Linked DNA regions of Tardiphaga sp. 709. The protein of the gene in region 2 interacts with the protein of the main gene of each other region in a pairwise test. Links are inferred from orthologs where the notes say so. Each region holds a gene or a part of one and is shown on either strand. Other genes may lie near its edges.

Region 1 (7,132 bases), 1.1 Mb from region 2 along the record:
ACGCAGCGCCTTGAGGCCCTTCTCGGCGAGCTGACGGGCAGCGCGCACGGTGAGCTTCTTGCCGGCTTCGAGCACGACCTTGCCGGTGTCGGCATCGATCAGGTCGTTGACGGTGGAGTAGCCACGGAAACGGGTGGCATCGAACGGAACGCGCCAGCCTTCCTTGATCTTCTTGAACTGGATCTTCTTGTAGAACGTCGAGAGGATTTCCTCGCCGTCCAGACCCAGCGCAAACATCAGCGACGTCACCGGAATCTTGCGGCGACGGTCGATACGCGCGAACACGATGTCCTTGGCGTCGAATTCGATGTCGAGCCAGGAGCCGCGATACGGGATCACGCGGGCGGCGAACAGCAGCTTGCCCGACGAATGGGTCTTGCCCTTGTCGTGGTCGAAGAACACGCCCGGCGAACGATGCATCTGCGAAACGATGACGCGCTCGGTGCCGTTGACGACGAAGGTGCCGTTCATGGTCATGAGCGGGATATCGCCCATGTAGACGTCCTGCTCCTTGATGTCCTTGACGGACTTGGCGCCGGTTTCTTCGTCGATATCGAACACGATCAGGCGCAGCGTCACCTTCAGCGGCGCAGCATAGGTCATGCCGCGCTGACGGCACTCATCAACGTCATATTTCGGCGGCTCGAATTCGTAGCGCACGAATTCCAGCATCGAGGTGCCCGAGAAATCCGAGATCGGAAACACCGAACGGAAAACAGCCTGCAGACCTTCGTCGAGGCGACCGCCGGTCGGCTCATCGACCATCAGGAACTGGTCGTAGGACGCCTTCTGAACCTCGATGAGGTTCGGCATCTCTGCGACTTCTTTAATATGACCGAAGAACTTGCGAACGCGCTTGCGACCTGTGAACGTCTGCTGACCCATCGTGGCCTCTCATTGCGTCGCCCGAAAGGGGCGAACCTTCCAGAGCGCGACTGCCATCGCCTCCGGGTTGAATTTCCAAGAACGCCCCGAATTCGGCGCTCAACATGAGGAACAAAATCCCCCTCCTGAGCATTTGAATCGCAGAACGCAAAACGACGTGCGCGATGCCCGACTGCATCTCGCCCGTCCAAACCGTCTAGCTACGGACCGAAAAGCCCGAAATTGCCTGTCTCCCAACGGCTTAACCAGAGGCGTCGCCGCTCCTGCTGTCAGACCGCGTTTTCGTGCTGCCGTCCCGATATGGGATGGCAATCATGGAGATTCGAGGGTGGTTCCCAGCGCATCCCCACACATTCCTGTGTAGTACATCGGGTTCCCGTTCGAAGAGCGGCCAAGAAAGCCGCTCCTCGAGGGAACCCAAAGGGTCTTACTTGAGCTCGACCTTGGCGCCAGCCTTCTCGAGCTGAGCCTTGATCTTTTCGGCTTCGTCCTTGGCAACGCCTTCCTTGAGGGGCTTCGGCGCACCTTCGACCAGGTCCTTGGCTTCCTTGAGGCCAAGACCCGTGATCGCACGGACTTCCTTGATGACTTCGATCTTCTTGTCGCCTGCGGCGGCGAGAACGACAGTGAAGTCGGTCTTTTCTTCAACTGCGGCGGCACCGGCACCAGCAGCCGGACCAGCAACTGCAACAGCAGCAGCAGCCGAAACGCCCCACTTTTCTTCGAGCATCTTGGCGAGGTCGGCAGCTTCGAGCACGGTCAGGCTCGAGAGATCGTCAACGATTTTCTGTAGGTCAGCCATTGTCTATTTCCTTAAGCGTATTTGGTTCGAACCAGGGTTTGAATGCGAAGGGCGTCAGGCCGCTTCGCTCTTTGAGGCATAAGCCTGAACAACACGCGCGAGCTTCGCCGCGGGAGCTGTCGAGAGCTGAGCGATCTTGGTCGCCGGCGCCACAAGGAGGCCGAGGATCTTCGCGCGCAGTTCGTCGAGCGAGGGCAGCGCGGCCAGAGCCTTGACGCTGTCGACGTTCAGGACGGTTTTACCCATCGAGCCGCCAAGGATGATGAACTTCTCGTTCGCCTTGGCAAATTCGACGGCAACCTTCGGTGCCGCTACCGGATCGTCCGAGGTGGCGATCACAGTCGGGCCCTTCAACAGGGAACCGATGGCAGCAACATCCGTGCCTTCAAGAGCAATTTTGGCGAGACGGTTCTTCGAGACCTTCACCGAGGCGCCGGCCAGCTTCATCTGCGAACGCAGATTCTGCATCTGGGCAACGGTGAGGCCGGAATAATGGGCGACGACCGCAACGCTGGTGGTCTTGAAGACCCCGTTCAGCGCGTCGACCGCGTCCTTTTTAGCCGCTCTTTCCACAGCAAGCTCTCTCCGGTTGGCGGCCTCTATCGAGATAGGACCGCCGGGTTACACCCACCGCCCCACCTGAACCTGACCTCAAGACACGTGCTCATTAAAACACGCAGTCCAAAGACACGTCGGGCGAGACGATATGATAGCCTGCCCTCCCGAACCTTCCTGGCGAACCAGCACTGGCGCGGGGTGTCGAGGTTCGAACCAAATACGCGTCATGTCGCACAAAACGACATTGGCGAAATCCAGTCTTCACCCGTCTATGCTGGCTGCATCAAGTTTTACGATTAAGCCGTTGATGAAACTTGCGTTTATCTAAGGCGCCAGCAGTCTCGGACAGGATTCAAGATCATCGATAAGCCATCATCTGACTTATTGGTGACCCCTGCCCGCCTTCCTCAAATCCGCGTCGCGCGTCCCATCCCCTTCGAGCGATCCGTATGGATAGCCTGAAAGGAAAAGTCTCCTGCGATGTGGGTTGTCGGAGTGCGAACACAGACGCGCCAGCTACCAGCCAGCCCGCCCGGAAACGGTTGTTTAACGAGTCTTTTTCGTGTTGCCAAGCGCGAAATGCCGATGTGGCATCTTTTCTGCAGGGGAACCTTTTAGGCGCCCGGAGCGCAAAAGCGGAACCGGCCGAGCCGGCTCCACTTCCCGTCTATATCACCCCTTCGGGCAGGCCGCTCCGGCATCGGCCCAGGCCTTGATCAGCTCACCGAACTGCTTCTGGGTACCCGGCGCCGGGGTCCGGTTGCCACCGGGATGCCAGCCCCAGCCGACCAGTTCGTCTTCGGCCATGTGCTTCACAAGCGCGGCCATGTCCTTGCCGCCATTGCGCTCCTTGTCCTTGATCTGGGTGCAGATCTGGCCAAGCGTCTTGCCCTGCCAGGCCATCTCCGCCGGAGCGAGCGCCCACTTCGGATTGCCGGGGACGTTGGCGGCATCGAAGTTGTTTTCGTGGTGACAGGTGGCGCAAGCGAGACCACCGGCCGCGCCGACACCGCCCTCGCCGCGCACGACCAGCGGGATATGCGGCCGCATGCGGTCGGTCTGGGTCGGACGCTCGGTGGCCGGATGGCAGTTCATGCAGCGCGGCGACTGGATGACCTTGCCGGCTTCCGTAAACAGCGCCACGGCTCGCTCGTTCTTGTTCTTGATCTTGGCGAAGGCCGAGACCGACTGCAGCTTGGTCGGATTGCTGACCGCCGCATCGGCCTCCTGAAAGCCCGGTTCCGCGAATGCGAGGAGACCCGCCGCGAGGCCGCCGGCAACCAGCGCCAGCATCGAATGTTTGAACAAGCTCATGCTGAGGCTCCAGGTACGATCGGCAACTGCCGCGGTCTTCCCACTCCGAGTTTCGCCAGCGCGTTGGCAACGGCAGGCCCGAGCGGAGGCACGCCGGGTTCGCCGACGCCTGATGGCTTCTCGGTCGATTTCACGATGACCACTTCGATCTCCGGCATCTCATTGATGCGCAGCGACCGATAGGTGTCGAAATTGCCGGACACCGGCGCGCCGGCATCCAGCGTCTGTTCCGCATAGAGGATGTGACCGAGGCCGAAGCCGATGCCACCCTCCATCTGCGCGCGGATAATGTCGGGGTTCACGGCGACGCCGCAATCCACCGCGCACCACACCTTGTGCACCTTCGGACCGTCGTCGGTCATGGACAGTTCGACGACCTGCGCGACGAAGGTATTGAAGCTTTCGACCACCGCAACGCCGCGCGCACGGCCTGCCGGCACCTTGTAGTTCTTCCAGTCGGCGAGTTCGGCGACAGCCTTCAGCGCACCGGCATGGCGCGGTTTCTTGCTCAGCAGCTCGAGGCGACCTTCGATCGGATCCTTGCCGGCGGCTTCCAGCAGTTCATCGACAAAGGCTTCGACGACATAACCGGTGTGGGTGTGGCCCACCGAGCGCCACCACAACACGGGCACGCCGACATCGACCTGATGCATGTCGCAGCGGAAGTTCTCGACGTCATACGGGATTTCGTTCGAGCCTTCATAGGACGTTGGGTCGAGGCCGTCCTTGAACATCATGGACTCGAAGAAGGAGCCCTTCATGATCGACTGCGAGACAATGGTGTCGCTCCAGGCTTCGATCTTGCCGTCGCGCACGGCACCGCGCATGCGGTGGATGCAATACGGCCGATAGTAGCCACCGCGCATGTCGTCTTCGCGCGTCCACACCAGCTTGACCGGCTTGCCCGGTCCGATCGCTTTCGCGACTTCGGCGAGCTCGATGGCCTGATGCGTGCTCTGCTGGGCGCGGCGGCCGAAGCTGCCGCCGGCAAGAAGAACGTCGATCTTCACCTTCTCGATCGGCAGCCCGAGCACCTTGGAGATCGCCATATGGTCAGGCGTCGGAAACTGGCAGCCGTAGCGCGCATAGGCGGTGTCGCCGTCCCATTTCAGATAGGCGTTGAGCGGCTCCATCGCGGCATGGGCCAGATACGGGAAGACATATTCAACCTCGATGACGCGGCCACCTTTGGCCATCGACTCTTCGAACTTGCCCTCGGCCTTTACGAGTTTGCCGGCCGTCTTCGACAGTCCGCGGAATTGCTGCAGCAGTTCGGCGCTGCCACGCTTCTCCGCCTTGCTGTCATCCCAGGTGATCTTCAGCGCATCGCGGCCCATCTTCGCGGGCCAGAAGCCCTTGGCGTAGACAGCGACACCGTTCGACACCTGCTTGACGTCGACGACACCCGCCACGGCCTTCGCAGCCGTCGCATCGAAGGACGCGACCTTGCCGCCGAATTTCGGCGAGCGCGCCACGACCACCGTGAGCATGTCCGGCTCGTTGATATCGAGCGTGTAGAATGCCTTGCCATTGGTCTTGTCGGCGCTGTCGAGGCGCTTCACGACGCCTTCCTTGCCGATCAACCTGAACTGCGACGGATCCTTCAGTTTCGGATCAGCCGGCACCGGCATGGCCATCGCCTTGTCGGCGAATTCACCGAAGCGACCTTCATGGCCAGACGCATGTTTCATCACACCGTTATCGACAGTGATCTCGCCCGCCGGCACCTGCCACGCATCGGCAGCAGCCGCGACCAGCATCTGGCGCGCCGCGGCGCCGACCTGTCGCATCTGGATGTAGGAATTGGCGATGGCCGTCGAGCCACCGGTGCCCTGCATGCCGAACGCCAGATTCTTGTAGAGCTGCGGATTCGACGGCGCGTGATCGGCGCGCATCTGCGCCCAGTCTGCGTCGAGTTCTTCGGCGACCAAAGTCGCCATGCCGGTGAACGGCCCCTGCCCGAATTCGATGCCCTTGCACAGCACTGTGACGGTGTTGTCGGGCTTGATGATCAGGAACGTGTTCGGCGCGATATTGATCGACGGCTTTGCCGCCGCCTGCGCGAACAGTTTGTCGGCGCGCGCAACATAAGCGCCGAGCACGAGGCCAGCGCTGCCCTTGAGCAGCGTGCGACGGGAGAGTTTGGTGTCATGAACGGTCATGGCTCAACCCTCCAGAGATTTGGCGGCGCCATGAATGGCGGCGCGGATGCGGACATAGGTGGCGCAGCGGCAGATGTTGCCGTTCATCGCCAGGTCGATATCGTTGTCGGTGGGGGCCGGATTGACGCTGAGCAGCGCCGTGGCGCTCATCACCTGCCCGGATTGACAGTAGCCACATTGCGGCACGTCAAGCGCGACCCAGGCGGCTTGCACTGCTTTGGCTTCCTTGGAGTCGAGACCTTCGATGGTGGTGATTTCGCTGGTGCCGATGGCCGAGACGGGCATCGAACAGGAGCGGACGGTCTGACCGTCCACATAGACCGTGCAGGCGCCGCATTGCGCGACCCCGCAGCCATATTTGGTGCCGGTGAGACCGGCCCCATCTCGAATTGCCCAGAGCAGAGGTGTGTTGGGATCGACGTCGACCTGACGGGCCTGACCGTTGATCTTGAGAGTGAACGCAGCCATCGCTGATGTCCTATGTCGTCGAATGTACGCCTACATTCGAGTTGTTCTAAACAGCCGACATCTACATCCGCATTGCGGAATAACCCATTCAATTATTTTTGTACCGGCCGGGAACGAAATTCGCTCTTGCGAAACGGCCTTGCAGACCAGTCGCCAGCCGGTCAGAGGCGCCGCGACGCTTCGATGCCGCTCAGGATGAGATCGATTCCGGCGATAAAGTCCTGGCGGTCGTCGTGCCCCCGCAAATGTGCAGCCATGCTGCGGGTGAATGCATAGGCGTCCGGATCGAGCTGAGACCAAGAGATCGCGACCGCGTCCAGAAAGTCAGACCTGTCGATTCCTCGCATCCGGCCGAGCTGCCCGTTGGCCGCGTTCTGCGCACCGACGCCAAGGATGTAGTTCAGCAACGCACCCACCGTCGCCCACTGTTGCTCGTCAGGCACGCCAAGGGCGCTCACCTGCCGGCCGATGCGTTCGAGTATTCGCACCATGGGCAACTGCCCCGGAGCCCGTGTGAGCGCGGAGCCAACCCACGGATGCGCGTCGATCGCGTCGAACATATCCAGCGCGAGGGCGCGAATGATGGCCTGAGGCGTCGCACCAACCAGAGGTGCCTTCAGCGTGCGCGCGATAATGGCGTCGCAGGCGGCGGTCAGCAGTTCGCCCTTGTTGGGCACGTGCCAATAGATCGCGCCGGGGCCCGTGGCCAGCCGTTCCGACAGGGCGCGGAATGTCAGACCATCTTCCCCGCTGCCGTCCAGAATCGCGATCGACGCTTCGATGATGCGATCCCGCGTGAGCGAGTCTTCGCGTCGTGGGCTACTGCGCTTTTTTTTGATCATGGCTTATCTTGACATAAATGGAACACCGTTCCAATAGAATGGAATTCCGTTCCATCGAGGCCTTGGGGAATGTCCCGGGCCCGCCTGTGACTGCAAAGGTG
Region 2 (8,232 bases):
ATCAGGTCCGGATCCGGAATATCAGGCGCGTCGAGATACTGGCCGAGCGTATCGACATTGATGCTTTCGGGCGTCCGCTTGCCCTCGGCAACCTCGCGCGCAAGGCGCTGCGCTGCCGTGGCGATCTCGTGCCGCGAGCCGTAGTTGAAGGCGACCACGAGATTGAGCTGGGTGTTGCCCCGCGTCAGGTCCTCGGCCTCTTTCAGCAATGACGCGATATCGGAATCGAGGCCCTGGCGCTCTCCGATCACGCGTACGCGCACGCCGTCACGATGCAGTGTGGCAAGATCGTTGCGGATGAAGCGACGCAGCAGGCCGAACAGATCGCTGATCTCGGACGCCGGCCGCGACCAGTTCTCGGAGCTGAACGAGAAGATCGTCAGATACTGGATGCCGAGTTCGTTGGATGCCCGCACCACACGACGAAGTGCCTCGACGCCGCGGCGATGGCCCTCGGCGCGCGGAAGCCCCCGCGCTGCAGCCCAGCGTCCATTGCCGTCCATGATGATCGCGACATGCAAAGGCGTGGATCGGTCCGATCCATCATTTGCGGGCGCGGCGGCATTCGACATCGATTAAAATCCCCAGCATATGGTCCGGCACATATGTGACCAATTTGCGGACCATACGCTTTTCAACAGCTTAAATGCGGCTCCTGACGCTTAAACCGTCATGATTTCCTTTTCCTTAGCCGCCAGCAACTGATCGATTTCAGCGATCACGCTGTCCGTGACCTTCTGCACTTCGGTATCGTGGCGCTTCTGGTCGTCCTCGGAAATCTCGTGAGCCTTCTCGAGCTTCTTGATGATGTCGAGACCGTCACGGCGTACGTGGCGCACCGCAACCTTGGCCGCCTCGGCATATTTATGCGCGACTTTCACGAGTTCCTTGCGGCGCTCGGTGTTCAGTTCGGGAATGCGCAGCCGCAGGATCTGGCCTTCAGTCGCCGGGCTAAGGCCGAGATTGGAATCGACGATCGCCTTTTCCACCGCCTTGACCATCGACTTGTCCCAAACCTGCACCGACAGCAGGCGCGGCTCGGGAACGCTGACGGTCGCAACCTGGTTCAGCGGCATGTGGCTGCCATAGGCTTCCACCTGGACCGGCTCCAGCATCGAGGCTGCCGCACGTCCGGTGCGCAAGCCGCCAAGCTCATGCTTCAGCGACTGGGTCGAGCCCTGCATACGGCGCTTGAGGTCGTTGATGTCGAATGGGGCCATGGTGGCCATGCAGCTCTCCCTTGTATCCTGCTGGTGCGAAGCGGGTATGGCGCTCCGAACCCGTCTAAAATCAGCCCGCGACGATGGTGCCGTGGCCAGTACCAGTCAAAATGGCGCCGATCGAACCCGGTTCGGCGATCGAGAATACGATGATAGGCAGCGAGGTCTCGCGGGCAAGCGCGAAAGCCGTCGCATCCATGACTTTGTAGTTCCCCTCCACCGCCTGCGAATGGCTGAGACGCTCGAAGCGCGTCGCGTTCGGATCCTTCTTTGGATCGGCACTGTAGACGCCGTCCACATTGGTCGCCTTCAGCACAGCCGATGCGCCGATCTCGGCAGCGCGCAACACTGCGGTCGTGTCAGTGGTGAAGAACGGATTGCCGGTACCGCCGGCCAGCAGCACGATGCGGCCCTCAGACAGATACTTATGTGCGGCAGCGCGTGTGAAAAGTTCGCAGACCTGCGGCATCACCATCGCCGACAGCGTACGGGCCGGCACGGCGTGCCGCTCGATCGCAGCTTCCAGTGCCAGGCAGTTCATGACGGTAGCGAGCATGCCCATGCTGTCGCCGGTCGGGCGCGACACACCACGCGAGGAGACTTCGACGCCGCGGAAGATATTGCCGCCGCCGACGACGACCGCGACTTCGACACCAAGTTTCTGGGCTGCAATGAGATCGACGGCGATGCGGTCGATGGTCGGCTGATCGATACCGAATGACTGGCCTCCGGCGAAAGACTCACCCGAGACCTTGATCACGACGCGACGATAGAGCGGCTCACCCATGATGCGATCGCTTCCTTTCGAGGCGGCAGCTCCCGGCGTAGATCGCCGGGAGGTCTTCCAATTCGTCTTACTTCTGGCCGCTCGCGGCGGCAACTTCGGCAGCGAAGTCCGAAGTCTGCTTCTCGATGCCTTCACCGAGCGCGTAGCGCACGAAGCCAGTGAGCTTGATCGGCGCGCCAACCTTGCCTTCGGCTTCCTTGACGGCCTGCGCCACCGACTTGCCGGTGTCGTGGATGAAGGCCTGATCCAGCAGGCAGACTTCCTTGTAATAGGTCTTCAGGCCGTTCTCGACGATCTTCTCGATCATCGCGTCCGGCTTGCCCTGCTGGCGATACTTGTCCGCCATCACTTCCTTTTCGCGAGCAACGACGGCCGGATCGAGGCCGGCGGAGTCCAGCGCCTGCGGGTTGGCAGCAGCGACATGCATCGCGATCTGTTTGCCGAGAGTCGCGAGCTCGTCAGCCTTGCCGGTGGATTCCAGCGCGACGATGATGCCCATCTTGCCGAGACCTTCGATCACGGCGTTATGCACGTAGCTCGACACGACGCCGGCCGAGACTTCCAGCGTCGCGGCGCGGCGCAGGGTCATGTTTTCGCCGATGGTGGCGATGGCTTCCGTGATCGCGGTCTCGACAGTGACGTCGCCAACCTTGTGCGCCTTGATGGCCTCAACGTCGGAGCCGACCTTGAGCGCGACCTGGGCGATCATCTTGACCAGCCCCTGGAACTGATCGTTGCGCGCGACGAAGTCGGTCTCGGAATTGACTTCGACCACGACGCCCTTGTTGCCGGCAGTGAGAACGCCGATCAGGCCTTCAGCCGCGACGCGGTCAGCCTTCTTGGCGGCCTTGGACAGGCCCTTCGCGCGCAGCCAGTCGATTGACGCCTGCATGTCGCCGTCATTGGCAGCAAGTGCGTTCTTGCAATCCATCATGCCGACGCCGGTGGTTTCGCGGAGGTCCTTGACCATCGCTGCAGTAATCGTTGCCATCGTTGAACCCTTTGCCTGTCAGGGCGCCTGCGAGCCAGCCGGTGCTGGTCAATCGCGTTACGCCGCAGGAACTATCATCGAGAGAAGTGTAGAGATGGAAAGTGCGGCCGGGATGACGGCCGCACAATAGTTTCTTGGCTGTCGCATCGGCATGATTTTGTCCGGAACCGGGACACCGGTTCCGGGATCACGCCTGCGCGTTACTCGGCTTCCGCCGTCAGACCCTTGGCCTGGGCGACCCAGCCGTCGGCACGGGCCGGAAGACCAACTTCTTCGCCAATCTTGTGGGCGGTGTCGTGATCGAGTTCGGCCAGCTGCCAGTAGTGGAAGATGCCGAGGTCGTTGAACTTCTTCTCGATCGCACCGGACACGCCGGTGAGCTTCTTGAGATCGTCGGCAGTGCCGCGCGGACCGGCCAGGCCCTGAAAGCCCGCTTCCGGAGCCGGGATGGCCTCAGCCACCGGGGCAGCCGATGCACCGATATCGAAGCCCGAGTCGCCCTGGGCGCGCGAGATGCCGTCGATGACAGCGCGTGCGATCAGGTCGCAATACAGCGAGAGCGCACGGCCGGCGTCGTCGTTGCCCGGGACCACATAGGTGATGCCCTTCGGATCCGAGTTGGTGTCGACGATCGCCGCGACAGGGATACCCAGACGCTGGGCTTCCTGGATCGCGATGTCTTCCTTGTTGGTGTCGATCACGAAGATCAGGTCGGGCAGACCGCCCATGTCCTTGATGCCGCCCAGCGAGCGATCGAGCTTGTCGCGCTCGCGCTGCAGCGTCAGACGTTCCTTCTTGGTGTAGGCCGACGCATCGCCGGAGTTCAGCACTTCGTCCAGGTGACGCAGACGCTTGATCGAACCGGAGATGGTCTTCCAGTTGGTCAGGGTGCCACCGAGCCAGCGCGAATTGACGAAGTACATCGCCGAGCGCTTCGCAGCTTCGGCAACGACGTCTTGCGCCTGGCGCTTGGTGCCGACGAACAGGATGCGGCCGCCCTTGGCGACGGTGTCGCTGACAGCCTTCAGCGCGGTGTGCAGCAACGGCACGGTCTGCGCGAGGTCGATGATGTGGATGTTGTTGCGTGCGCCGAAGATGTAATTCGCCATCTTCGGATTCCAGCGGTGCGACTGGTGACCAAAGTGGACGCCAGCTTCGAGCAGTTGACGCATAGAAAATTCGGGTAGTGCCATAGTATCAATTCTCCGGTTGTTTCCTCCGGAAGCGTGTGAGCAAACGAGCATTCGGGCAGAGGATTCTGCCGTGCAGCCCGGATGCCACCGGACGGCGATTAAGCCATGCTTCCGTGTGAGATGGCGCGGTATATAGCCGGATTCCCGGGATAAGCAAGGAAATCCGGTGGCTTCGGCCGGTTTACCGCGCGGGTCGCCAGCTCAAAGCGTTTCGACCATTTCCACCCCGGAAACCGCCTTGATGGCGCCGGCGATCTGCGGGGACACCTGGAACCGGCCTTCGAGCTTGAATTCGACCTCGGTTTGCAGGTCGAGGCGCAGGATCAGCGAAACGTCGCCTCCGCCGGCGGCATTGCTCGGCTGCGGTTGGAGGCGTTTTACCAGCGAATCCAGTGCCTTGGTGTCCTTCATGGTCACCCTGAGCCCCTTCTGGGTCTTGGCGGCGGCGGCATCCAAAGGCTCCGCGTGGAGAACCCGGGCCCGAACGTCCTCGCCCTGGAGTTCGGCGCCGAGTTGCAGCAGCACCGCGGTACCCGGTTCCAGCACGTCGCGGTATTGGGCAAGCCCTTCGGAGAACAGCACCGCCTCGAAATGGCCGGTCGGGTCGGACAGGCCCATGATGCCCATCTTGTTGCCGGTTTTGGTCCTCCGCTCCATGCGGGACACGACGGTAGCCGCCACCCTGCCCGCCGTAGCGCCGGTTTTGACCGCGCGGCAGAACTCGGCCCAGCTCTGCACCCGCAGTCGCTTCAGGGCGGTCGCATAGTCATCGAGCGGATGGCCGGACAGGAAGAAGCCAATAGCGTCGTATTCCTTGCGCAGCTTCTCCGCCGCCAGCCAGTTGTCGATCTGCGGCAGCATGATGGTCGGCGCATCGGCCGCGCCGCCAAACATGTTTCCCTGACCGATTGTCGTATCCACGTGGGCACTCTGGCAGGCGGCCAAAATAGCATCCGCGCCGCCATGCACGCGGGCACGATGTGGATCGAGCGTATCGAAGGCGCCGGCCGCAGCGAGTGTTTCGATGATGCGCTTGTTGACCGCGCGTGGGCTCACGCGCGACGCAAAGTCGGCAAGCGACGTGAACAAACCATTCTTGTTGCGCTCGGCGACGATCAGCTCGACGGCGCCAGCGCCGACGCCTTTCAACGCGGCCAGCGCATAATAGATCGTGTTGTCGCTGACCTCGAAGGTGACGCCCGAACGATTGATGTTCGGCGCCTCGACCTTGATACCGAGCCGCTGCGCCTCGGCGCGAAATTCCGACAGCTTGTCGGTGTTGCCCATGTCGAGCGTCATCGACGCCGCAATGAACTCCACCGGATAATGCGCCTTCATATAGGCGGTGTGATACGACACCAGCGCATAGGCCGCCGCGTGGCTCTTGTTGAAGCCATAGTCGGCGAATTTTGCCAGCAGATCGAAGATCGTATCGGCCTGCCCCTTCGGCACACCATTCTTGACGGAGCCGGCGACGAAGATCTCGCGCTGCTTTTCCATTTCGGCGCGGATCTTCTTACCCATCGCGCGGCGCAGCAGGTCGGCGTCACCGAGCGAATAGCCGGCCATGACCTGCGCGATCTGCATCACCTGTTCCTGATAGATGATGACGCCGAAGGTTTCCTTCAGGATCGGCTCGATGATCGGATGCAGATATTCCGGCTCTTCATCGCCATGCTTGCGCGCGCAATAGGTCGGGATGTTCGCCATCGGGCCCGGACGATACAACGCGACGAGCGCGATGATGTCCTCGAAACGGTCGGGGCGCATGTCCACAAGCGCGCGCCGCATGCCCTGGCTTTCCACCTGGAACACGCCGACCACTTCACCGCGCGCCAGCATTTCGTAGCTCTTGGGATCGGTAATCGGCGTGGTCGCAAGATTGACGTCAATATTGCGCTGCTTGAGCAGCTTCACGGCGACATCGAGCACCGTCAGCGTCTTCAGGCCGAGGAAGTCGAACTTCACGAGACCTGCTGGCTCAACCCATTTCATGTTGAACTGGGTGACCGGCATGTCCGATTTCGGATCGCGATACATCGGCACGAGTTGCGACAGCGGCCGGTCGCCGATCACGATGCCTGCTGCGTGGGTCGAAGCGTGGCGTGTCAGGCCCTCGAGACGCTGCGCAATATCGAAGGCTTTGGCGACGATCGGATCCTCGTCGCGGAGCGCCTGGAGTTTCGGCTCGCCCTCGATCGCGGCTGCAAGTGTCACCGGTGCGGCGGGATTTTGCGGCACCAGCTTGGTCAGCTTGTCGACCTGGCCATAGGGCATCTGCAGCACACGGCCGACGTCGCGCAACACGCCGCGCGCCTGCAGCGTACCGAAGGTGATGATCTGCGCGACCTGATCGCGACCGTAACGCTGCTGCACATAGGAGATCACCTCGCCGCGGCGGTCCTGGCAGAAGTCGATGTCGAAGTCCGGCATCGATACGCGCTCCGGATTGAGGAAGCGTTCGAACAGAAGGTTGAACTGCAAGGGATCGAGATCGGTGATGGTCAGCACCCAGGCGACCAGCGAGCCAGCGCCCGAACCGCGGCCCGGCCCCACCGGAATGCCCTGCGCCTTCGCCCATTTGATGAAGTCCGACACGATCAGGAAGTAACCCGCATAGTTCATGCGGGAGATGACGTTCAGTTCGAAGTCGAGCCGGGCGTGGTATTCCTCCTCGCTCTTGCCCTGTGACACGCCGTGGATCTCGAGACGCTTGCGCAGCCCCTCCTCGGCCTGACGGCGCAACTCGTCGGATTCCTCCTGGGCCGCGCCTTCCGCGTTACTGCCGGCGCCCACCGTGAAGCGCGGCAGGATCGGCTTGCGCGTCTTTGGCCGGAACGAGCAGCGCTCGGCGATTTCGACGGTTGACGCCAATGCCTCGGGAATGTCGGCAAACAGCACGGCCATTTCGGCGCGGGTCTTGAAGCGATGATCGGTGGTAAGCTGCTCGCGGTCCGTCTCGGCAATGATCCTGCCACCGGCGATACATAGCAGCGCATCATGGGCCTCATAGTCATCCGCGGCAGCAAAATACGGCTCGTTCGTGGCCACCAGCGGCAGGCCCTTGGCGTAAGCCAGGTCGATCAAACCGGCTTCGGCGCGGCGCTCCTTCTCGGCGCCATGACGCTGCAGTTCGATATAGAGCCGATCGCCGAATAGCGACCCAAGCCGGTCGCAGCGCGCAGCGGCAAGCGCGGATTGATCGGCAAGCAGCGCCTGATTGATCGGACCGTCAGGACCGCCGCTCAACGCGATCAGGTCTTCCGTCTCCTCCAGAAGCCATTCCAGCTTGATATGGGGCGCATGATTGACCGGGGTTTCCAGAAACGCGCGCGAGTTGAGTTTCATCAGGCTCTGATAGCCGCGCTCCTTGGCAGCCAGCAGCACAATGCGCGGCATCACGGCATTCAGCGCATTACGGGCGTTGGGATCCTGGTCGCCGAAATCGATCGCGACCTCGCAGCCGGTAATCGGCTGGATGCCATAGCCCACCAGCTTTTCGGAGAATTCCAGCGCGCCAAACATGTTGTCGCTGTCGGTCAGCGCCAGCGCCGGTTGATGGTCGGCCTTGGCCAGTTCCGCCAGCTTCTGGATCTTGATCGAGCCCTTCAGCAGCGAATAGGCCGAATGCACGTGGAGATGGACAAATCCGGCATTCGACGCGGCGGCGGGCTTCTGACTCATGACGTGGGACAATCCGGACTTTGCAGCGCCCGATCTGGGCAGTCATCGACACTGGGGATCGCGGCAGCCTGTTCAGGCCGACTCGCTGCCCCATGGTGATGCCTGCCCCCGGCCAAGTCCATGTGAAACCCCCTCGGGCCCGGAAGCGTCCCCGCATTCCCTAGGGAATGCTCGTCATTCTCCGGGAGCGTTCCCATATCCTCCGGCGAGCGCTTCCCCGGTGTTCCGGCGCCAGCTTCGCAGCCGGCGTCCCGGAGCAGGATCAGAGCTGGGGGATCAGTTGCGCCCAGACCGCAATCATGCCCACGAACAGAACGATCGATGCCAGTGCAGCGGCTTCTTCAACAAAGGTCTTCA
Region 3 (7,160 bases), 3.6 Mb from region 2 along the record:
AGCATCGATCTCTTTGCGACCGCGCGAGAGCTGCGAACGTTCGCGACGGCCGAGCGGCGCCAGAGGCGGCACGGGCGGCGGCGCAGGCTTTGCGGTTTTGAGGACTCCCGGCGGTGCCGAGGTCATCTTCTTGGGCGCCGCGACTTTCAGAAGCGTTGGCGCGTCTTCCGCAGGCTCCGGCTTCACCACGCGCTTCTTGCGCAGCGGCTTGACCTGTTTGGCGACCAGTTCCCACAGCGCGCGCTCCTCTTCGCTCAGCACGCGGCGACGGCGCGGCGCCACGGGATCGATGAGTTGCGGTGGACGTGAACGCTTCATTGCCAGGGGAAACGGAAGAAGGATTGCGGCTGCTTCGCTGCGCGACGATACACGCGGTGCCTGGCTTTGGCACGGTTCGGTTTAACTTCCCGCTTCACTTCAGGTTTTACTTCGGGTTTTTTCTGTGACTTCCCCTCGGCTGCGACCTGAGGCGCGACCGCAGGCCGAGCCTCAGGCAATGGCACTGTCGTAGCCACGGATGGAGACGATGTCGGGGCGGGAGCGACTGTAGCCACAGCCGGTTTTGCAACTGGCAATGGCGGCGTCGCTGTCACCGTTGGCGCTACGGGTTTCGACGCGACCGATGTATCAGACTTGGACGTATCGGGCTTTGCTGCAGCCTTGTTATCGGTCGCGGAATTTTCGACCTTCGATGCTTCCGCAGGCTCCGTCTGCGGAAGCAGTTTTGCGATTCGCTCCGACGGCCGCGCATCGGGCAGCGGCATGTGATGGCCGCGCGCAGAGGGATCGAGACTCTTCGGCACCAGCATCACGAAGCGCGCAGGATGGCGCATCCGGCCGGCGACTCGGCCAGCTTCTGCGCCGGCGCCAAAATACAGATCGGCGCGGGCAGGGCCGATAATGGCCGAGCCGGTGTCCTGCGCCACCATCAGGCGACGGAACGGCGTCTTTGCCGTATCCGAGTCGACAGGCAGATCGCCTTCGATGAAGAACGGCGTGCCATAGACATGCAGCGACTTGTCGACGGCGATGGAGCGGCCCGGCGTCAACGGTACGCCTTGCGCACCGACGGCTTCGTCCTTGTCGGAGAGCTGCACCTCGCGGAAGAACACGTAAGAGCGGTTCTGCCGACGCAGTTCGCTCGCCGCATCGGGATTCTCATCCATATATTGACGGATGCGCTGCATCGACATCTGTTCACGCGGGATGATGCCGCGATCGATCAGCACGCGGCCGACCGGCGTGTAGCGATAGCCATTATGTGCATCGTAATTGATCCGCACCGTGCCGCCGTCTTCGAGGCGGACGCGCGCCGAGCCCTGGATCTGCGTGAACAGCAGATCGGTCTGACTCTTCAGCCAGACGATTTCGAGCCCGCGCCCGGCGATGGCGCCGTCTTCGATCTCACCACGATCATAATAAGGCACGAGTTTGCGACGGCCAATCTTGCGGAACACATCGCCGCCATTCGGCATGCTTGCGGATGACTGACGATAGCCGCGCACAAACAGATTCGACGGGCGGCGATAGACCGGCACGGTGTAAACGTCAGTCTTCGTGCGCGAACCGTCGATCACCGGCTCATAGTAGCCGGTGACGAAACCTTCGGGTTCGCCGAGCCGTGAGATACGCAGCGGCTGAAAATGGTCTTCAAAGAAGGCGCGGGCCTTGGCGCCATCGGAAATCTCGGCAGTTCTCGCAGCCCGGCAGGGATCGCGGAGCGTGGTGCCGAGCGCCTTGGAATCTGGTGGTGCCTTGCGTTGAGCTACAATCGGTTTGCAGCTGGTGCGAAAAGCCTGGAAGGCGAGGAGGTGATCGTCTTCGCTCCAGCCGGCGATATTGGCCCAAGCGACAGGCTCGTACTGGCTGCCTGTGAATTCGAACGGCCATTCCCGCGGCGGATTGTGCCGCGGGACATAGACAAATTGTGCGGGTTCATTCTTGACGTGCTTGGCGTGACGCCGGACCCGTGCGTCTGCAGGGGCAGGAACCAACGCAGCAGCAATCACGCACAGCGCGGCAAGCCGGCCGAGCCTGGCAGCGTTATTGCACGCTGCCGGTGCCAACCAGCTTCCAATTCGGATCGCGCGAAGTGATGTCGCGGGCAAAGGTCCACACGTCGGTGATGTCGCTGACCTTGTCGGCATTGCCGTCGACCACAGCGCCGGTCTTGTCGCGCGTCACCGAGATCATCTGCGACACGAAACGCACGGTGAGCTGCGCCGCGCGATCGCGCACCTCAGCGCCGACGAGTTCGGCCTTGTCGATCGAAACGAAACGGGTCTCGGTCTTCTGCTCGTTCTTCTCGCGGTCCTTGATGACGGCGTCGAACGAGTCGAACACTTCCGATGACAGCAGATCCTTCAGCGACCGACGATCGCCATTGGCAAAGGCCAACACGATCATCTCATAGGCGCCCTTCGCGCCGGTGATGAAATGGCGCGGATCGAACGACGAATCCTGGTCGACGATGGCATCGAGACCGGCGGCGAGCGGCGTGCCCGGTTCGGTGATGCCCTTCCAGCGCTCGGCGGGAGAGACGTCGGCGGCCGGTGCCGGCGCAGCCTGATCGATGGGACCGCCAGGCATCGGCACGACATTGCCTTCGGGCGGCAGAGCATCACGCGCGGCACGGTCGAAGGGCGGACGCTCTTCGCCGGTGCGCTGTCCGAGCACGTTGCGCAGGCGGATGAAAATGAAGACCGCCAGTGCCAGGAAGATGATGGTGTAAATGTCCACGTCTTATTGCTTTCTGATCGGTGCCGGGCATGCCCGGCGGAAGACTATGCCGCCCATCGCGGTCTGAAATCGGCTCCCAGAGGGTCGGGAGATCGCGTCATGGGCGAACCTGCTCCATGTAGACATGAAACTAAGCCCAGCCAATGGCGCGCCATCGTGTCCGGCTGCGGCAAAGCGGCCTTCGCACCGGCAGCCTCGACCGCAACCGTTTCGATAAATTCTAGCGCGTTTGTCCGTCAGAGGAAATCGGATCGAACGAGGAAAACCCGCACTTTCAGTCATTTAACGTGAATTCGGGGCGAATATGACCGGTTTTGCACCTGGATGCCCAAGCGGTGGGTCAAACCAGCGATTTTCTAGCGTCCAGGTTGCGGCGTGGCATCCTTGTCGAGTGCCGCAGGCCTATGATAGCCACTCGCCGCGATCACCTCATTCGACCGTTCGCGCGGATACCCGCGACGAACCGGTTCCACCCGCCCGGCAGCGCTTCAGGAGAATTTTCGATGGCAAACGGCAACGGCACCCCTCCGGAGCAGTCACCCCCCAGCTCAATGTACTGGCGCAGTACACCAAAGACCTGTCGTTCGAAAACCCGAACGCTCCAGCCTCGCTGGCACCGCAGGCCCAGCAGCCGAACATCAATATCCAGATCAATGTCGGCGCCAACAATCTCTCCGAGAGCGAATATGAAGTGACGCTGTCGGTCGAGGGCAAGGCCGAGAACGCCGGCTCGGTGCTGTTCTCGTTCGAACTGGCCTATGCCGGCGTATTCCGCATCGTCAACGTGCCGCAGGAAAACCTGCACCCGCTGGTCATGATCGAATGCCCGCGCCTGCTGTTCCCGTTCGCGCGCGAAATCATCGCTACCGCGGTGCGCGATGGCGGCTTCCCGCCGCTGATGCTCGATCCCGTGGATTTCGTCGGTCTGTACCGGCAGAACCTGGAACGCCAGGCTCAGGCCGACGCTGGTCCGGCAAACTAAGTTCGGGTGCTCCAAACAATAAGCTTACGTCATGGCCGGGCTTGTCCCGGCCATTGTCGTTTTACGACGGCGCTCCCAGAAATTCGTTCCAGATTGCCTTCTCGCCCATCGTTGCGACAAAGGCGCGGTGCTCGGCGCGATCAGCTTCGGTCACGCGCGGCGCAAGTGCGATCTCGCGCTGGCGGCGCGGGGCGTCATTGATGCTGCCGGTGCGCTGCGCAGGCGCTTCGTCCGCCAGGATCAGTTGCGACTGCCGGGCGCCAATGAGGTCGATATAGACTTCCGCCAGCAATTCAGAGTCGAGCAGCGCGCCGTGCTTGGTACGGCGGGAATTGTCGATCGCATAGCGGGCGCAGAGATCGTCGAGCTTGTTCGACACACCGGGATGCTTGCGCCGCGCCAGCAGCAGCGTGTCAACGAGACGCTCGCGCGGCACCGGCGGGCGCTTGATGCGATCGAGTTCGGCATTGATGAAGCCGAGGTCGAACATGCCGTTGTGAATCACCAACGGCGAATCGCCGATGAAAGCCATAAAGTCGTCGACCACTTCGTGAAACAGCGGCTTGGTCGACAGGAACTCGGCCGACAGCCCGTGCACGTTGAACGCTTCCTGAGGCATGTCGCGCTCGGGATTAACGTAGACATGGAAAGTCTGGCCGGTCGGCATCCGGTTGAAGATTTCGAGGCAACCGATTTCCACCAGCCGATCGCCCCGGAGGGGATCGAGGCCCGTGGTTTCGGTATCCATGACGATTTCACGCATCAAACTAAGCCGGTTGTCGAATCAGGGGACGGTCAGGGCCGCCGTTGTGGCATCTTAACAGCCTCGGAGAGAATTTCACGGATCCGCTCCCGCACGGGGTCCAATCCGTTCGATGTATCCACCACGAAGTCGGCGCGCTTGCGCTTTTCGGCATCAGGCAGCTGCCGCGCCAGAATGGCGTCGAGTTTCTCGGCCGTCATACCCTCGCGCGCCAGGATGCGCTCGCGCTGCTGCTCGGGATTGGTGGACACGACGACCACCGCATCGACCCGCTTTTCTCCGCCGGTTTCATAGAGCAGGGGCACATCGACCACTGCCACCGGCGCACCCGACTTCTCTGCATCATCCAGGAATTTTCTGTGATAGGCGCCGAGCAGCGGATGCACGATCTGCTCGAGCTTCTTCATCGCGGCGGCATCGTGCACGACCAGCGGCGATAGCTTCGCGCGATCGACCTTGCCATTCACCGTGGTTCCGGGAAACGCCGCCTCGATCAGCGGTGCAGCTTCGCCCTCATAGATCATGTGCACGGTGGCGTCAGCGTCATAGACCGGCACGCCGGCTTCCATGAACAACTTCGCCGTGGTGGATTTCCCCATTCCGATCGAACCGGTCAGCCCCAATACGCGCATCAAGTCCTCATCAAAATCAGATCGCGATCATCTCTTCGCCGCGCAGGAAACTCAGCAGCGGCAGTAGTGGCAGACCGAGAATGGTGAAGTGATCGCCTTCGATCAGCTCGAACAGATGCACACCCACCCCCTCAAGCTGATAGGCGCCGACACTCGTCGTCACCTTGTCGCCCACAGCGTCCAGATAGGCATTGATCGCCACATCATCCAGCTTGCGCATGGTCATATGCGCCACGGAGACATTGGAGAACAACGTCGCACCATCGCAAACGACGGCAAGCGCTGAATGCAATTCGTGGGTCCGGCCGGCGAGGATCGCAAGTTGTTCGGCCGCCTGTTCGCGTCCGGCGGGTTTGCTGAACATCCGATCGCCCAGTGCCAGGGTTTGATCGGCGCCAAGAACATAGCGGCCGGGATGACGCAGCGAGATAAAGGCCGCCTTCCGCTCGGCGAGCAAGGCTGCGATCTCGCCCGGCGCCTTCAACCCGGATTTCTGCTGGATGCCGCGCTCGTCGATATCTGCAGGCATCGCATCAAACGTAATGCCAGCATTCGCCAGCAACTCACGACGCGCCAAACTCTGCGACGCCAGGATCAGCGGTTGCACGCCGCGCCAAATGGTCATTCGGACATCCTCTGACGCTGGCGATCGGCAAGCAGTTTCATAATGGCTGCCGCGGTTTCTTCGATGGAGCGACGTGTCACTTCCAACAAAGCCCAGCCGTATTTGGCGCTAAGCTTGCGCGCATAGGTGACTTCGTCCGTGACCGACTGGCGATCGATATAATCGTCATTGGCCGTATCGCTGCCAATGCTGAGAAGCCGGTTCTGGCGGATCTGAATCAAGCGCTCCGGCGTCGCGTGCAGGCTGACCACTAGCGGATTTTTCAACGTCTCAAGCTGATGGGGAATGGGGATGCCGGGGACGAGCGGCACATTGGCCGTGCGCACACCACGATTGGCAAGATAGATCGATGTTGGCGTCTTCGATGTGCGCGACACGCCGACCAGAACCACGTCCGCTTCTTCGAGGCCTTCCACATGCTGGCCGTCGTCATGCATCATCGAATAATTCAGCGCATCGATGCGCTTGAAGTATTCGGCGTTCAACGTGTGTTGTGCGCCGACACGGCCGGTGGTCGACGCACCGAGATAGGCCTGAAAGAGTTGCATCACCGGCCCGATGATCGACAGGCTCGGGCTGTTGATCTCCTGGCACTTGGCTTCCAGTCGGCCGACCAGATCTTTTTCCAGCAGCGTAAAGAGAACGATGCCCGGCGCTTCCTCGATCTCGGAAAGCACCCGATCAAGCTGCTTCTGACTCCGCACAAGCGGGTAGACATGCTCGACCGGCGTGACATTCGCGTATTGCGCCGCGACGGCGCGGGCCACCGTGATCAGCGTCTCACCGGTCGAATCGGAAACCAGATGGAGATGAAAATAGCTGCCGGTGGTGGGCACCATGATCGTGTATGTCCTGTGAATCGCTGTGGAGCTTTTCCGGGATATCGACCACCGCCTCGGCGGACCCGGGATAACTCGGTTTTTTCTTCACAGGCCTCATGAAAAGGAAAAACTCTGAGGCTATCTGGAATGATAATGGGGTTATCTAGGTTTGTCTTGGGATAATCCAGTGCACAGCGACGGTAAGCCTTTGCGCTGCATATCGAACTTGCATGCGAGCGGCTGTCGGAAAATCACGCGGCGATGTGCATAAGCGTGGGACAGTTCTGGGATTGTTTTGGGCGGCTGAAATCCACTGTCACTTAGACTCAAACCTAAGATTCTATAAATATTATTTAAGAGAAGGATGGCTTGCGGATAGTGCGGTGATCCGCTCTGTATCGGCGTGTCCTGCAACGCGGCTTTCCGGTGAAGTGTTCCGGTCTCGGCACGTGCGATGTGACGCAGTGATGCTGGAAAGAACTTTCGAATGTATGAATGGGCCAAGGCGCTGCATGTGATCGCCGTCATCTCGTGGATGGCGGGCATGCTCTATCTGCCGAGACTGTTCGTCTATCACTGCGACGCAGAGATCGGCTCG
Region 4 (7,102 bases), 6.0 Mb from region 2 along the record:
TGACCATCGAGACCGCGCAGACGCCGAAGGTCGATCTCGGCGAACGCGTTCGTATGGAGAATATCAGCGACAAGTTCTCGATGGTGAAGCTGCGTTTCGGCTTCATGGAATCGCCAAACGTCCCCAAGGCGCTGGTCGTCGCGCGTAAGCTCGGCTGGCAATTCGACATCATGGCGACGTCGTTCTTCGTGTCGCGGCGCTCGCTGAAGCCGTCGGCGCAATCCGGTATGCCGCTGTGGCAGGATCATCTGTTCATTGCGCTCAGCCGTTCGGCGAACGACGCCACCGACTATTTCCAGATCCCCACCGGACGCGTGGTGGAGGTCGGTACTCAGGTGACGATCTAAGCATCTTTTGTCATGTCCGGTTCCCCGATTTGCGCTATAACGGGTGTGATCATCGGGGCCGGGAACGGCCTCGCTGCCCCGCTGTTCAGAGACCTGCGATTCAGAAGTCTTCGAGGCCGTTTCCATGACCATCGATAGCGCATCTCCCGCCGCGGCATCCCCGGCGGACCCTACCCATGGGCACTCGACGGCCAGCTTCGGCTCGCTCGTCATGGGCAGTATCGGCGTCGTCTATGGTGACATCGGCACCAGCCCGCTTTACGCGCTCCGTGAGGCGCTGGTCGCGGCCGGGGGCCACAAGGCGCCCGGCATCGACAATGAAGCAATCCTGGGCGTCCTCTCGCTGATCCTGTGGGCACTGATCATCGTGGTCACGCTCAAATATGTCGTGCTGCTGCTGCGCGCCGACAATAACGGCGAGGGTGGCCCGCTGGCCCTGATGGCGCTGGCCCAGCGCGCGATCGGATCGAGCGGGCCGGTGGTGGTGATGCTCGGCATTATCGCCGCGGCGCTGTTCTACGGCGACGCCGTGATTACGCCGGCACTGTCGGTCCTGTCAGCCATTGAGGGCGTCAAGCTCGTCACCACCGCCTTCGATCCCTATGTCGTACCGCTCACCATCGTGATCCTTGTGGCGCTTTTCGCCGTGCAATCGCGCGGCACTGCGAAGGTCGCGACGTTCTTCGGACCGATTATGTGCCTATGGTTCGTCGTGATCGCGGTAGCGGCCATTCCGCAGATTGTGAAGCATCCTGAAGTGCTGGCGGCACTCAATCCCGTGCATGCGATCTACTTCATGTTCCATCACGGCATCATCGCCTTCGTGACGTTGGGCGCAGTGTTTCTCGCCGTGACCGGCGCCGAAGCGCTTTATGCCGATCTCGGCCATTTCGGCAAAAAACCGATCCAGCTGGCCTGGCTGTTTCTCGTGCTGCCGTCGCTGGCCATCAACTATTTCGGCCAGGCTGCGCTGGTGATGCATGATCCCACCGCGCTGGAAAATCCGTTCTATCTGATGTTTCCCGACTGGGCGCTGATCCCCATGGTGATCCTCGCGGCGACTGCCACTGTGATTGCGAGCCAAGCCGTGATCACCGGCGCCTATTCGCTGACGCAGCAGGCGATCCAGCTTGGCCTGCTGCCGCGTTTCGAAATCCGGCACACATCGGAGTCGCATTCCGGCCAGATCTACATTCCGCGCGTCAATATGCTGCTGTTCATTGCAGTGATCGTGCTTGTCGTGCTGTTCAAGTCATCGAGCTCGCTGGCCTCGGCCTATGGCATCTCGGTCACCGGCACCATGGTCGTCACTGCGATGATGGGCTTTGTGGTGATCTGGCGCGGCTGGAAGTGGTCGCCGATCGCGGCTGCGGCGCTGATCGTGCCGTTTCTGGTGATCGACGTCACGTTCCTCACCGCGAATCTCTTGAAGGTGTTCGACGGCGGCTGGGTGCCGCTGGTGATGGGCGGCGTGATCATTCTCATGATGTATACGTGGCGGCGCGGTAGCCGCCTGCTGTTCGAGAAGTCGCGCAAGCTGGAGTTTCCGCTGGCCGATCTCGTGGCCATGCTGGAGAAACGTCCGCCACAGCGCGTGGCCGGCACGGCGGTATTTCTCACCAGTGATCCGCAGAGTGCGCCGACGGCGCTGATGCATAGTCTGAAACACTACAAAGTGCTTCACGAGAAGAACGTTATTCTCACCATCGAAACCGCACCGACGCCGCGCATCGATCCGAGCGAACGCGTGCGTATGGAAGAGATCAGCGCGACCTTCTCGAAAGTGACGCTGCGCTTCGGCTTCATGGAATCGCCGAATGTGCCGAAATCCCTGGCGATTGCGCGCAAGACCGGCTGGCAGTTCGACATCATGTCGACGTCGTTCTTCCTGTCGCGCAGGGCGCTGAAGCCTGCGGCGCATTCCGGCATGCCGCGCTGGCAGGACCATTTGTTCATCGCGCTCAGCCGCACCGCCAATGACGCGACCGACTATTTCCAGATCCCCACAGGGAGGGTGGTCGAAGTGGGCACGCAGGTGACTATCTAGGCCTGATCCCGAAAAGTGGGCTTGCGGCTTTCGGGCAAGATCAGGCCCGACAATAAGCTCTTCCGACGCTTGATTTTCGCGGCGCGAGAGGCGACGTTGGCGCCCGAAAACAGGGGCGTTTCCGCCCCTTCGTATTCGCTCCGGACACCGGGGCGGCAGGAGGTTGTGGTGGCAGGCGAAGCTCATACCGTTCACGATTTGACGCCGGAGGAAGTGTCCAAGGGGATCGCCGACGGCAAGTATCTGCTGGTCGATGTACGCGAACCCAACGAGGTCGCGGTCGAGGCCTATCCGGATGCCGTGGTGGTGCCGCTGTCGGGCTTCGATAGCGCCGATCTGCCCGATCCGGCGGGCAAGCAGATCGTGTTTGCGTGCCGCTCCGGCAAGCGCTCGGTGACCGCCTCGCTGGCCGCCCAGGCCGATGGCCTTGCCTATGACAAGCATCTCGCCGGCGGCATTCTGGGGTGGAAGGCTGCGGGCCTGCCGACCAAGGCTGGCTGATCGCTCGATGAACAAGATCTTCTCTGAGCTGCCCGTCACGGTGTTCGAGGCGATGTCGCAGCTTGCGCGCGACCATAACGCCATCAATCTCGGGCAGGGCTTTCCCGACCATCCCGGCCCCGACGATATCCGTCAGGCGGCCGCCGATGCTGTGCTGAACGGTTACAACCAGTATCCGTCGATGATGGGCATCCCGGAGCTGCGTCAGGCGATCGCCACGCATTACCAGCATTGGCACAAGCTCTCGCTCGATCCGATGACGGAGGTGATGGTGACCTCCGGCGGTACCGAGGCATTGACCTCGTCGATCCTTGCGGTGGTCGAGCCCGGCGACGAAGTCGTGTGCTTTCAGCCGGTCTATGATTCCTATCTGCCGATCATCCGCCAGGCCGGCGGCATTCCGCGTCTCGTCAGCCTCAAGCCACCCCATTGGCGTCTCACGGAAGAAGATTTGCGCGCGGTCTTCAATCACAAGACCAAGGCCGTGCTGTTCAACAGCCCGCTTAATCCCGCCGCGGTGGTGTCGCCGCGCGAGGATCTCGAATTGCTGGCGAAGTTCTGCCAGGAATTCGATACGATCGCGATCTGTGACGAAGTGTGGGAACACGTGACCTTTGACGGCCACGACCATATCCCGCTGATCACCATTCCCGGTATGCGCGACCGCACTATCAAGGTCGGCTCGGCCGGCAAGATCTTCTCGCTGACAGGCTGGAAGATCGGTTTCGTTTGTGCCCCGCCGCATCTCTTGCGTGTCTGCGCGAAGGTGCATCAGTTCCTGACCTTCACGACCGCACCCAACCTGCAGGTCGCGGTGGCCTATGGTCTCGGCAAGTCCGACGAGTACTTCAAGACCATGCGCGCCGATCTCGCGCGCAGCCGCGATCGTTTGGCTGCCGGTCTGGAGAGCATCGGCTTTCCCGTCATCAAGTCGCAGGGCACGTACTTCCTCACTGTCGATCTGTCGCCGCTGGGGCTGAACGAGACCGACGAGGAATTCTGCCGGCGGCTTGTCTACGACTACAAGGTCGCCGCGATTCCTGTGTCGGCCTTCTATGAGCAGGACAAGGTGACGTCGGTGGTGCGTTTCTGTTTCGCCAAGAACGACGCGACGCTCGATACGGCGCTGGAGCGTCTGCACAACGCCGTTCATCGCCGCTAGGGGAAGTTGATGCGCATAGGCAAGTACGGGATCGCGTGGGTCGTCGGAGCGGCGCTGCTGTGGTCCTTGCCGGTGCAGGCGCAAGACCAGAAGGCAGAGCGCGTCGTCAACTTCTACAACTGGTCGAACTATATGGCGCCCGGCGTGCTGGAGGCGTTCACCAGGGAGACCGGCATCAAGGTTGTCTACGACACCTTCGACGCCAACGAGACGCTGGAGACGCGTCTCTTGGCCGGCAAGTCCGGTTACGACGTCGTGGTGCCGACGGCGTATTTCCTGCAGCGCCAGATCACCGCAAAGGTGTTCCAGAAGCTCGACAAGGCGAAGCTGCCGAACCTTGCCAACGCGTGGCCGGAGGTGACCAAGCGCCTCGCGATCTACGATCCCGGTAATACATTCGCCGCGAACTACATGTGGGGCACGACGGGCATCGGCTACAACGTCAAGCAGGTCGCGAAAATCCTCGGGCCTGACGCGGAGATTGATAGCTGGGACGTCATCTTCAAGCCGGAGAACCTTGCGAAGTTCAAGGATTGCGGTGTCCATATGCTGGATTCCGCCGACGACATTCTGCCGGCGGCGCTCAATGCGCTGGGCCTTGATCCGAACTCGATCAAACAGCCGGACCTCGAAAAGGCCGCCGATCTCGTCGGCAAGATCAGAGGCAATGTTCGCAAGTTTCACTCGTCTGAATATCTGAGCGCGCTTGCGACCGGCGAGATCTGTCTGGTGGTCGGCTGGTCCGGCGACATCATCCAGGCGCGTGCGCGGGCGGATGAAGCGAAGAACGGCGTCGAGATCGGTTATGCGGTGCCGAAGGAGGGCGCGCAGATGTTCTTCGATAATCTGGCGATCCCCGCCGATGCGAAGAACGTCAATGAGGCCTATGCGCTCATCAACTATCTCTACCGCCCGGACGTCGCCGCGAAGAATTCGGATTTCCTCGGTTATGCCAATGGCAATCTCGCCAGCCAGAAGCTGATCGATCCGAAAATCCTCAATGACAAGACGATCTATCCGGATGAGGCGATGCTGCAGAAGCTGTTCGTCATTACGGCGCGCGATCCGGCGACGCAGCGCGTGATCAACCGGCTGTGGACGAAAGTGAAGACGGGGCGCTAAGCGTTATCGCCAGCGCCGGTGCAGCCACAGCCACTGCTCGGGATATTCCCGGATCCAGCCTTCCAGCACGGACGTCACCGCCTGCATGGTGCCTTGAACGTCGACCTTGCCATTGGCATCGCGCACCGGTTTCACCTCTTCGGAGACTTCGATGCGGAAGCGATGATCGGGGAGGCGGATGATACGAACACCGTGGATCGGGCAATCGACCTGGCGCAACAGCCGCGCCAGCATCGGATTGGCATTGGTCTTGCGGCCGAAGAAATCCACCGGGACGCCGTTGGTGAACCACTGATCCACCAGCATGGCGACGTGCTTGCCCTCGTTCAGCGCGTGCGCGAGCTTGAGCGGTGCGTCATGGCTGGCCGGGATGAGATTGCCCATGTTGATCGCGCGCGTCTGATGAATGGCGCGGTCTGCGGCGGCGCTGTTCGGCCGACGATAGAGCACGGCTGCGTCAAGGCCGTGGGCCACGGCGGCGAGCGCAGGAATTTCCCAGTTGCCGAGATGGCTGGCGAAAATCAGTGCCGGCTTGCCGTCGTCGCGCAACTGATCGAAAATCTCGCCGGTGCGCGCCGAGAATTCGACATTGCTCGGCTTGGTCGGATTGGCCGGGTCATAGTCCCAGATCTTGTCGAGATGGGCGAATTCCGCACCGATGCGCCCCATATTGTCCCAGACACCCGCGAGGATCTTGTCGATCTCTTCCGGTGATTTCTCGGGGAAGGCGGCAGTGAGATTGGCGCGGCCGATCTTGTCTTCGCGAAACAGCGGGCCGATGCGCTGGGTGATCTTGCCGAACCGATTGGCGGTCTTGACCGGATCGAAATAGCGCGTGGTGCGCAGGATGCCGATCGTCAGCGCACCGACAGCGGCGTCGCCTGCAGGCTTCAGGGCATCGCGAATGCGGGCCTTGGTGCGAAGCAGCAGGCGGAGCATCAGAAGTGAACGATGATCTTGCCGAACACCTGGCGGGTTTCCATCCGCTTCAGCGCGGTCTCGACATCGCTGATCGGCACTTCGGTATCGATCACCGGCAGCATGCCGTCGGCCATCTTGTCGAGGCTCTCGGCAATGTTCTTCATGGTGGCGCCGAACGATCCGAAGATGCGGTATTGCTGCTGGAACAGCTGCATCAGGTTGATCGTCGTGGTCGGGCCCGAGGTCGAGCCGCAGGTGACGAGACGGCCGCCGCGCTTCATCACCAGCAGCGAACCATTGAAGGTATCGGCGCCGACGTGTTCGAACACGACATCGACGCCCTTCTTCTTGGTGATCTTGCGCGTCTCGCCCTCGAAGCGATCCTTGCGATAGTTGATGACGTGGTCGGCGCCGAGGGCCTTCACGCCCTCGATTTTGGAATCGTCGCCCACGGTCGTGATGACGGTGCAGCCGATCTTCTTCGCCATCATGATGGCGACGGTGCCGATGCCGGAGCCGCCGGCATGGACAAGAATGGTCTCGCCGGGCTGCAGCTTGGCATTGTCGAACAGCATGTGCTGCACGGTGGAGAAGGCGATTGGCGCGCAGGCGGCGTCGCGGAAGCTGATGCCGTCAGGGACGGGGATCACGAGGCGCGCCGGCATGTTCATCAGCTCACGCGAGAAGCCGTCGATGTGAAAGCCATAGAGGCCGCCGACGTTCTCGCAGAAATTGTCACGGCCTTCCTGGCAGGCCTTGCAGTGGCCACAGGTCAGAGCGCCATACATCACGACCTTCTGGCCGGGCTTCACATGGGTGACGCCCTCACCGACGGCAGCGACCTCGCCGGAAGCTTCGGCGCCGATCGACAGCGGCAGCTTGCGCTTGGCGAAGGCCATGCCGCGAAAGCCCCAGACGTCGATATGGTTCAGGCCGACAGCCTTGACGCGGATCTGCACTTCGCCGGCACCAGGCGGCGGGGGCGGCGGCACGTCGACGACG

What was found.
Region 1: the proteins of dnaE (region 2) and rplL interact in binary tests that used the Escherichia coli proteins (3 or more experiments, as listed by UniProt). The link is inferred for Tardiphaga sp. 709 from one-to-one orthologs.
Region 3: the proteins of dnaE (region 2) and dnaQ interact in binary tests that used the Escherichia coli proteins (3 or more experiments, as listed by UniProt). The link is inferred for Tardiphaga sp. 709 from one-to-one orthologs.
Region 4: the proteins of dnaE (region 2) and RSO67_RS28925 interact in binary tests that used the Escherichia coli proteins (3 or more experiments, as listed by UniProt). The link is inferred for Tardiphaga sp. 709 from one-to-one orthologs.

What each region holds. Positions count from the first base shown.
Region 1 is NZ_CP135529.1:1,107,084-1,114,215, forward strand. Bases 1-2,940 are described here. They hold rplL (50S ribosomal protein L7/L12), read right to left. Parts: upstream 1,688-2,940; coding sequence 1,313-1,687; downstream 1-1,312. Other genes in these bases: rpoB (DNA-directed RNA polymerase subunit beta), read right to left, coding at 1-885; rplJ (50S ribosomal protein L10), read right to left, coding at 1,742-2,260; RSO67_RS05760 (Isoquinoline 1-oxidoreductase subunit), read right to left, coding at 2,918-2,940. Also shown: more of RSO67_RS05760, read right to left, coding at 2,941-3,559; RSO67_RS05765 (xanthine dehydrogenase family protein molybdopterin-binding subunit), read right to left, coding at 3,556-5,721; RSO67_RS05770 ((2Fe-2S)-binding protein), read right to left, coding at 5,725-6,189; RSO67_RS05775 (TetR/AcrR family transcriptional regulator), read right to left, coding at 6,351-7,031. UniProt on the Escherichia coli protein: The binding site for several of the GTPase factors involved in protein synthesis (IF-2, EF-Tu, EF-G and RF3). Is thus essential for accurate translation.
Region 2 is NZ_CP135529.1:50,410-58,641, reverse strand. Bases 4,193-8,232 are described here. They hold dnaE (DNA polymerase III subunit alpha), read right to left. Parts: upstream 7,876-8,232; coding sequence 4,393-7,875; downstream 4,193-4,392. Also shown: RSO67_RS00310 (isoprenyl transferase), read right to left, coding at 1-572; frr (ribosome recycling factor), read right to left, coding at 663-1,220; pyrH (UMP kinase), read right to left, coding at 1,291-2,007; tsf (translation elongation factor Ts), read right to left, coding at 2,075-2,998; RSO67_RS00290 (30S ribosomal protein S2), read right to left, coding at 3,199-4,191. UniProt on the Escherichia coli protein: DNA polymerase III is a complex, multichain enzyme responsible for most of the replicative synthesis in bacteria. This DNA polymerase also exhibits 3' to 5' exonuclease activity. The alpha chain is the DNA polymerase catalytic subunit.
Region 3 is NZ_CP135529.1:3,629,288-3,636,447, reverse strand. Bases 2,634-5,601 are described here. They hold dnaQ (DNA polymerase III subunit epsilon), read right to left. Parts: upstream 4,485-5,601; coding sequence 3,783-4,484; downstream 2,634-3,782. Other genes in these bases: RSO67_RS17740 (Maf family protein), read right to left, coding at 5,133-5,601; coaE (dephospho-CoA kinase), read right to left, coding at 4,517-5,116; RSO67_RS17760 (Tim44/TimA family putative adaptor protein), read right to left, coding at 2,634-2,739. Also shown: RSO67_RS17770 (Smr/MutS family protein), read right to left, coding at 1-318; RSO67_RS17765 (MltA domain-containing protein), read right to left, coding at 315-2,147; more of RSO67_RS17760, read right to left, coding at 2,044-2,633; more of RSO67_RS17740, read right to left, coding at 5,602-5,741; RSO67_RS17735 (pyruvate, water dikinase regulatory protein), read right to left, coding at 5,738-6,577; protoporphyrinogen oxidase HemJ, read left to right, coding at 7,050-7,160. UniProt on the Escherichia coli protein: DNA polymerase III is a complex, multichain enzyme responsible for most of the replicative synthesis in bacteria. The epsilon subunit contain the editing function and is a proofreading 3'-5' exonuclease.
Region 4 is NZ_CP135529.1:6,050,667-6,057,768, forward strand. Bases 2,070-4,979 are described here. They hold RSO67_RS28925 (aminotransferase), read left to right. Parts: upstream 2,070-2,902; coding sequence 2,903-4,057; downstream 4,058-4,979. Other genes in these bases: RSO67_RS28915 (potassium transporter Kup), read left to right, coding at 2,070-2,394; RSO67_RS28920 (rhodanese-like domain-containing protein), read left to right, coding at 2,563-2,895; RSO67_RS28930 (polyamine ABC transporter substrate-binding protein), read left to right, coding at 4,067-4,979. Also shown: RSO67_RS28910 (potassium transporter Kup), read left to right, coding at 1-347; more of RSO67_RS28915, read left to right, coding at 472-2,069; more of RSO67_RS28930, read left to right, coding at 4,980-5,179; RSO67_RS28935 (lipid A biosynthesis lauroyl acyltransferase), read right to left, coding at 5,183-6,118; RSO67_RS28940 (zinc-binding dehydrogenase), read right to left, coding at 6,118-7,102. UniProt on the Escherichia coli protein: Shows aminotransferase activity with methionine and histidine as substrates, and to a lesser extent also with phenylalanine.